3 regions of the Bradyrhizobium sp. STM 3557 genome follow, and region 2 is predicted to be linked to each of the others. Evidence: predicted binding sites of a transcription regulator. Region 2 holds the regulator's gene; each other region holds the start of a gene.

Region 1 (2,203 bases), 3.7 Mb from region 2:
GCGGGAACAGGTCTGGCGTCGTGCCCGGTGCGGCGACGATGCGCGTAGATTCCACCGGGGCATCCTGCTTGCTGAAATCGAGCTCCTCGATGCGGCCGGCGCGTTTCTCGATCTTGTCGGCGGAGATCAGGATCAGCCTGATGTCCTCGTTGACGTCGCCAAAGTGCTTCTGCAGCTTGAGCACGCGCTCGCGCAGGCGGTTCAGGTCGTCGCCGAGATTGATCACCTCGTTCCGGATCTGGTCGGCGGCGTCGCGGATGCGCGCGTCCCGCATGATCTGCTGCATCACCTGGATTGCGAGCATCAAGAGCGAGGGCGACACCAGCACGACGCGGGCGCGATAGGCCTTCTGGATCACGTCGTCGAAGCCGTCATGGATCTCGGCATAGACCGATTCCGACGGCACGAACATCAGCGCAGAATCCTGGGTCTCGCCGGCAATCAGGTATTTCTCGGCAATGTCGTTGACGTGCCTCAGCACGTCGGTGCGCAGCCGCTGCGAGGCCGCGCGCTTCTCTTCTTCCGAGCGGGCGTCGTGCAGCGCGGTCATGGCCTCCAGCGGGAATTTGGCGTCGATGCACAGCGGCCGCGCGTCGGGCAGGAACACCACGCAGTCCGGCCGCTTGCCGGTCGAGAGCGTGTATTGGAATTCGTAAGTGCCCTTCGGCAGCCCGTCCTGGACGATCGCCTCCATCCGCGCCTGGCCGAAGGCGCCGCGCGATTGTTTGTTGGCGAGCACGTCGCGCAGCGTCGTGACCTGCGTCGTCAGGTCGGTGAGATTCTTGTGCGCGTTATCGATGATGCCGAGCCGCTCATGCAGCACGCGCAGCGATTCCATGGTGCTCCGCGTGCTGCTCTCCATGGACTGGCCGACCCGGTGCGTCACCGAATCCAGCCGCTCGTTGACGTTGCGCGCCAGCTCCGCCTGGCGGCCGGCCAGGACCTGCGCCATCGCGTCGGCCCGGCCGGAGCTCTCGCTCTGCGCCCGCATGATCTCGGCAAGGCGCTGCTCGAGCTCGTCGGCACGCATCGCCTGCAGCATCGCCAGCTCGGCGCCGCGTCGCCCCGAGCGGGCTACCGCGACCGCGATCGCCAGCAGCAGCAACAGCACCAGCACGCCGAATCCGATCAGGACGTCGACGGTCCGGATCGGCAGGCCGCCGAGCATGAAGACGATCTGGTTGGTGACCTGATTCATGGGCTGATTCACGGGGCTCATGCCCCATGTCTAGCCGATTCGCCTGCCATCGCGAACGAAGAGAGAACATTTATGGTTAACGGGAGGTTAGGGTTTATGGTTAACGAGATCCTAAGATTCGTGGTTAACGACGTCTTAAGCTCGCAAGCTCGACATTGACCGCTTCTGTTCCCACGCTTAAATCGCGGCCATGGCCCTCAGAGATATCATCATCCTGCCGGACACGCAGTTGCGGCTGGTGTCCAAACCTGTCGAGAAGGTGACGCCGGAGATCCGGCAGCTCGTCGACGACATGTTCCAGACCATGTACGACGCGCCCGGCATCGGGCTTGCGGCGATCCAGGTCGCGCAGCCGCTCCGGCTGATCACGATGGACCTCGCCAAGCGTGACGAGAACGGCGAGACCAATCCGCAGCCGCGCGTCTTCATCAATCCCGAGATCATCGCCAAGTCGGAAGAGTTGTCGGTCTATGAGGAGGGCTGCCTGTCGATTCCCGAATATTACGAGGAGGTCGAGCGGCCGGCGAAGGTGCGCGTGCGCTTCATGGACATCGACGGCAAGGTCCACGAGGAGGATGCCGAGGGCCTCTACGCCACCTGCATCCAGCACGAGATCGACCATCTCAACGGCGTGCTGTTCATCGACTATCTGTCGAAGCTGAAACGCGACCGCGTGCTGAAGAAGTTCGCCAAGGCCGCCAAGCGCGCGGCGGAGTAGGGGACATCACGAGCACCGCTTTCTGGGCTTACCCCCCTCCCTAGCCCTCCCCCACAAGGGGGGAGGGAACGCATCGAGTATGCCGCATGGCCCTTCGCTTGATCTTCATGGGCACGCCTGATTTCGCGGTGCCGACACTCTCCGCGCTCGCTGACCAGGGTCACGAGATCGCGGCAGTGTACACCCGTGCGCCGAAGCCCGGCGGACGCCGCGGGCTCGCGCTGCAGCCGACCCCGGTCGAGCAGGAGGCGCGGCGGCGCGGCTTTGCCGTGCTGACCCCGAAGACG
Region 2 (2,203 bases):
TCTTCACGGGCCTGGACATGCGCAAACAGGCGCTGGAGTTCATGTGCGCCAACTTTGGCAAGGCCGGAGCCTACTACTATTGGATCTCGCGCGCCGTCGACGAACGGCCAGTCCGCGCCAACCGAATCCGGAAATCGGTCGGTGCGGAAAACACATTCCGGACCGATCTTGCCGAACTCGACGCCATGATCGCAGAGCTCGAGCCGCTGATCGACAAGGTGTGGCGCCACTGCGAGTCAGTCGGCAGTCGGGGGCGAACCGTGACGCTGAAGATCAAGTTCGCGGACTTCGAGATCATCACGCGCAGCCGATCCGTTTCTACGGCTGTCGCGGACCGTGACGATCTCGCACGCCTGGCAATCGGTCTGCTGGAGAATGCCATGCCCCTTCCGAAGGCGGTGCGCCTGCTGGGAGTATCTTTGTCTTCCCTGCTGGGCGAGAACGACACGGACCCGCAACTGGATTTCAGTATTTGACGGAAAGCCGCTCTTGGTTTCACAAGAAGGGGGAACACGGAAGCCTTGTGCTGGCCGCCGAACCGTCGTCGATTTTTGCCGGGCCAGATAGACCCGGTTTTCCTGCGCTCGATATCGTCAAAACCGGGCGGATTCACCCCAAATTAATGATTGCGGAACACATATCGAACATATAGTGTCCGTTCATGATTTGTTTCGAGTATCTTGCGGTAACGCAATTCCGGACCTTCGCAAGCGACCAGTCGCGGAGCTCGGACGACATCAACCTGGGGACTTCATCGAGATGCTGACGCGCAAACAGTACGAACTCCTGCGGTTCATCAACGAGCGGCTCAAGGAAGCCGGCGTGCCGCCGTCATTCGACGAGATGAAGGATGCGCTCGACCTGCGCTCGAAGTCCGGCATCCATCGCCTCATCACCGCACTCGAGGAGCGCGGCTTCATTCGCCGCCTGCCCAATCGCGCCCGCGCGATCGAGGTGATCAAGCTGCCCGAGCTGTCGCAGGCCGCAGGCAACCGGCGCGGCTTCACGCCCTCGGTGATCGAAGGCAATCTCGGCAAGGTGCGCACCTCCACGCCCGCGCTGGATGACGGCGAGCGGCCGGTCGCCGTTCCGGTGATGGGCCGGATCGCCGCCGGTACGCCGATCGAGGCGCTGCAGACGCGCAGCCACACGATCAGCGTGCCGGCCGACATGCTCGGCAATGGCGAGCACTATGCACTCGAGGTGCGCGGCGATTCGATGGTCGATGCCGGCATCCTCGACGGCGACATGGCCTTGATCCAGCGCAACGAGAGCGCCGATACCGGCGACATCGTGGTCGCGCTGATCGACGACGAGGAGGCCACCTTGAAGCGCTTCCGCCGCCGCGGCGCGTCGATCGCGCTCGAGCCGGCCAACACCGCTTATGAAGTCCGTATCCTGCCGCCCAACCGGGTTAAGATCCAGGGCAAGCTGGTCGGGCTGTATCGCAAGTACTAATCCCTGCGGCGGACTTGCCGTTTGCGTGCAGGCGCAGCGCGCCCCGGTGCAAACGTCAGATCCAAAGCCGGACGGGTACGATAGACTGACGAGTGCTGCTGCGTTGCCGAAGTTCGCCGGAGTTGGTCTCTCGCGGGGCTGATGCGAACTTGCTGAAACGGGGGCCTCGTTACGCCGGCCCGCGAACAGGCGGCCGTGTCGGACTGATGCTGCGTGCCGAAGGTATTTGGCGGCAGAGTGATTTTGTGCGCTCGCTTTGCCGTAGGTTAAAGCTCAAACGCTTGTGATCGAGCTAGCCTATGGTCAGCGCAGAATTGCCGTGAACGACGCGCTAGGATTACGATCGATGTCCACTCTGATAGAGGCCTGCGCCTTTCCGGGGGGAGCGCGGGTCGGCTATCTCGAACGAGGAGCGATCCGATGTGTGACTATAGCCTGCATGCTGTTGCGTCCCGCCCGGCGAAGGTGGGTGAAACGCTGATGTCGACGACGTTCCGCGGCACGTCGACCCGTGGCTTCGCGTCCGAGAGCGAGCCCGGTGTCGCGGTTTGCATGCTTCCCGGAACGGAATTGGCATTCGAGGACGACGTCAAATATGACAGCCGTTGGTTCTGGACCAAGACGGTCCGTTCGCGCGTCGCCAAGTTCAACACGCTCGAGCGCCATGTCCCGGATCGTCATCACGACGCGATCGAATTCGCCGACGGCACCCGCGTGCTGGTGACGCAACTCCGCGAAGGCCAGC
Region 3 (2,203 bases), 3.9 Mb from region 2:
GGGCAATGGCGAGCTCTTGACGCCGGAGGCCTGCCGTGCCGGCGCTTCGGTGTTCGACGGCCGCATGCGCTATGACCTGAAGCTCGATTACAAGCGCATGGAGAACGTCAAGGCGGAGAAGGGCTATCGCGGCCCCGCCGTGGTCTGCGCCATCTATTTCACGCCGGTCGCGGGCTACATCCCCGATCGGCCGGTGATCAAATATCTCTCCACCGCGCGCAACATCGAGATCGCCTTCGTGCCGATCGCAGGCACCCGCATCCTGGTGCCGTTCCGCATGGTGATCCCGACCCCGTTCGGCACCGGCATGCTGGAGGCGACCTCGTTCATCACGCAAGCCCTGCCGCCGCATGTCGCGAAGACGCAGTAGCGCTGTGACGGTAAACTGGCTGTTACGTTTTCTCCGTCATGCCAGGCCCTGTGCCGGGCATCCGCGCCTTACGGCACGCTCGGCTATGGCGACGTGGGAACGGCTTCGCCCTTGATCGATTGACCGCGCTGTTGCTGCATACTCCGCTGTCGTCCCTGCGAAAGCAGGGACCCATAACCACCGATATTCAATTGACGACGATTGGAGCGACAGCTTGCCTTCACCACATTCGCCTGTGGTTATGGGTCCCGGGTCTGCGCTCGCTTTGCTCGCTTGCCCGGGACGACAGCGGGGGGTGTCTGCAGCACTATTCATTTGCGAATGCTTTATCACGCGAACGCTCTCGCGAATCAGTTTGACTCTTCCTCGATTCTGATTCGACTCGCTCGGCCCCTGACTATTCACCATCCCCATCGTAAAACGGTTGCTTGTCGGTCGCGCCGAAACTTGATCTAGTGCCGCGAACCGGTGCCGGCGCGAGATGTTGAGCGAACGAAGCCGGAAGAACAGGCGAGTCAGCGATTCCTTCGCGATTCGTTCTTAAAGCGTTCCGAAGCTGAAGATGCGACCCTATATGCGTAACAATGTGAGACAGATCCAAGCGTCCAGGCGGACGCCATCTTCAGGCGCGCGGTTCCATTAGCGCGCGCATTGCCCTGACTTCGGCGCTGACAACGCCGGCACGAGAGCCCAAATTAGCGAATGGCCTTTTCTCCTCTCTCGGCGACCTCGCCCTTCGAGCGTACGCCAGATCGTGCTCCGGGCTCCGGCGTCACCGCCGTGCTCGGTCCCACCAACACCGGCAAGACCCATCTTGCCATCGAGCGCATGCTTGCGCATTCCTCCGGGATCATCGGCCTGCCGCTGCGGCTGCTTGCGCGCGAGGTCTACAACAAGATCCTGGATCGCACCTCGCGCGAGTCCGTTGCGCTGATCACCGGTGAGGAGAAGATCAAGCCGAAAAATCCGCGCTTCTGGGTCTCCACTGTCGAAGCAATGCCGCGGGATCTCGACGTCGCGTTCGTCGCGGTCGACGAGATCCAGATCGCGGCCGATCTCGAGCGCGGCCATGTCTTCACCGATCGCATCCTCAATCGCCGCGGCCGCGACGAGACGCTGTTGCTGGGCGCGGCGACCATGCGCCCGATCATCGAGCGGCTGCTGCCGGGCGCCTCGATGGTCACGCGCCCCCGATTGTCGCAGCTCGAATTCGCCGGCGACCGCAAGATCACGCGCCAGCCGCGGCGCACCGCGATCGTCGCCTTCTCCGCCGACGAGGTCTATGCGATCGCCGAACTGATCCGGCGCCAGCATGGTGGCGCCGCCGTCGTGCTCGGCTCGCTGTCGCCGCGGACACGAAACGCACAGGTTGCGATGTTCCAGAACGGCGATGTCGACTATCTCGTCGCGACCGATGCGATCGGCATGGGGCTCAATCTCGACGTCGATCACGTCGCCTTCGCCTCCGACCGCAAATATGACGGCTATCAGTTCCGAAGATTGACGCCGTCGGAATTCGCGCAGATCGCGGGCCGTGCCGGACGCGCGACGCGCAATGGCACCTTCGGCACGACCGGACGTTGTGCACCGTTCGAGCCCGAGCTCGTCAACGCGCTGCAGAACCACACCTTCGACAGCGTGAAGGTGCTGCAATGGCGCAATTCGCGGCTGGATTTCTCGTCGCTGAGCGCGCTGCAGGTCTCGCTGGCGCTGGCGCCCGGCGTTGAGGCGCTGACGCGCGCGCCGATCGCCGAAGATTTGCGCGTGCTCGATCACGCAGCGCGCGACGTCGAGGTGCGCGATATGGCGCATGGCGCCGCCGCCGTGGAGCGC

What was found. Region 2 encodes LexA, which represses DNA repair genes until DNA is damaged. Its sites were predicted from a motif close to TGTTCNNNNTGTGTTCNG; they were not measured.
Region 1: P6U24_RS34495 (DNA recombination protein RmuC) is a predicted target of LexA. The motif match lies at 1,250-1,267, and genes of this name have one in related genera.
Region 3: P6U24_RS35400 (helicase-related protein) is a predicted target of LexA. The motif match lies at 906-923, and genes of this name have one in related genera.

Annotation. Positions count from the first base shown of each region.
Region 1 covers NZ_CP120697.1:7,450,953-7,453,155, reverse strand. The annotation lists gene P6U24_RS34495 (DNA recombination protein RmuC) at 1-1,198, opposite strand, end outside; gene def (peptide deformylase) at 1,389-1,916, shown strand; gene fmt (methionyl-tRNA formyltransferase) at 2,003-2,203, shown strand, end outside.
Region 2 covers NZ_CP120697.1:3,702,925-3,705,127, reverse strand. The annotation lists gene dinB (DNA polymerase IV) at 1-476, shown strand, start outside; gene lexA (transcriptional repressor LexA) at 760-1,458, shown strand; gene P6U24_RS16780 (hypothetical protein) at 1,879-2,203, shown strand, end outside.
Region 3 covers NZ_CP120697.1:7,671,557-7,673,759, reverse strand. The annotation lists gene P6U24_RS35405 (DUF3108 domain-containing protein) at 1-370, shown strand, start outside; gene P6U24_RS35400 (helicase-related protein) at 1,073-2,203, shown strand, end outside.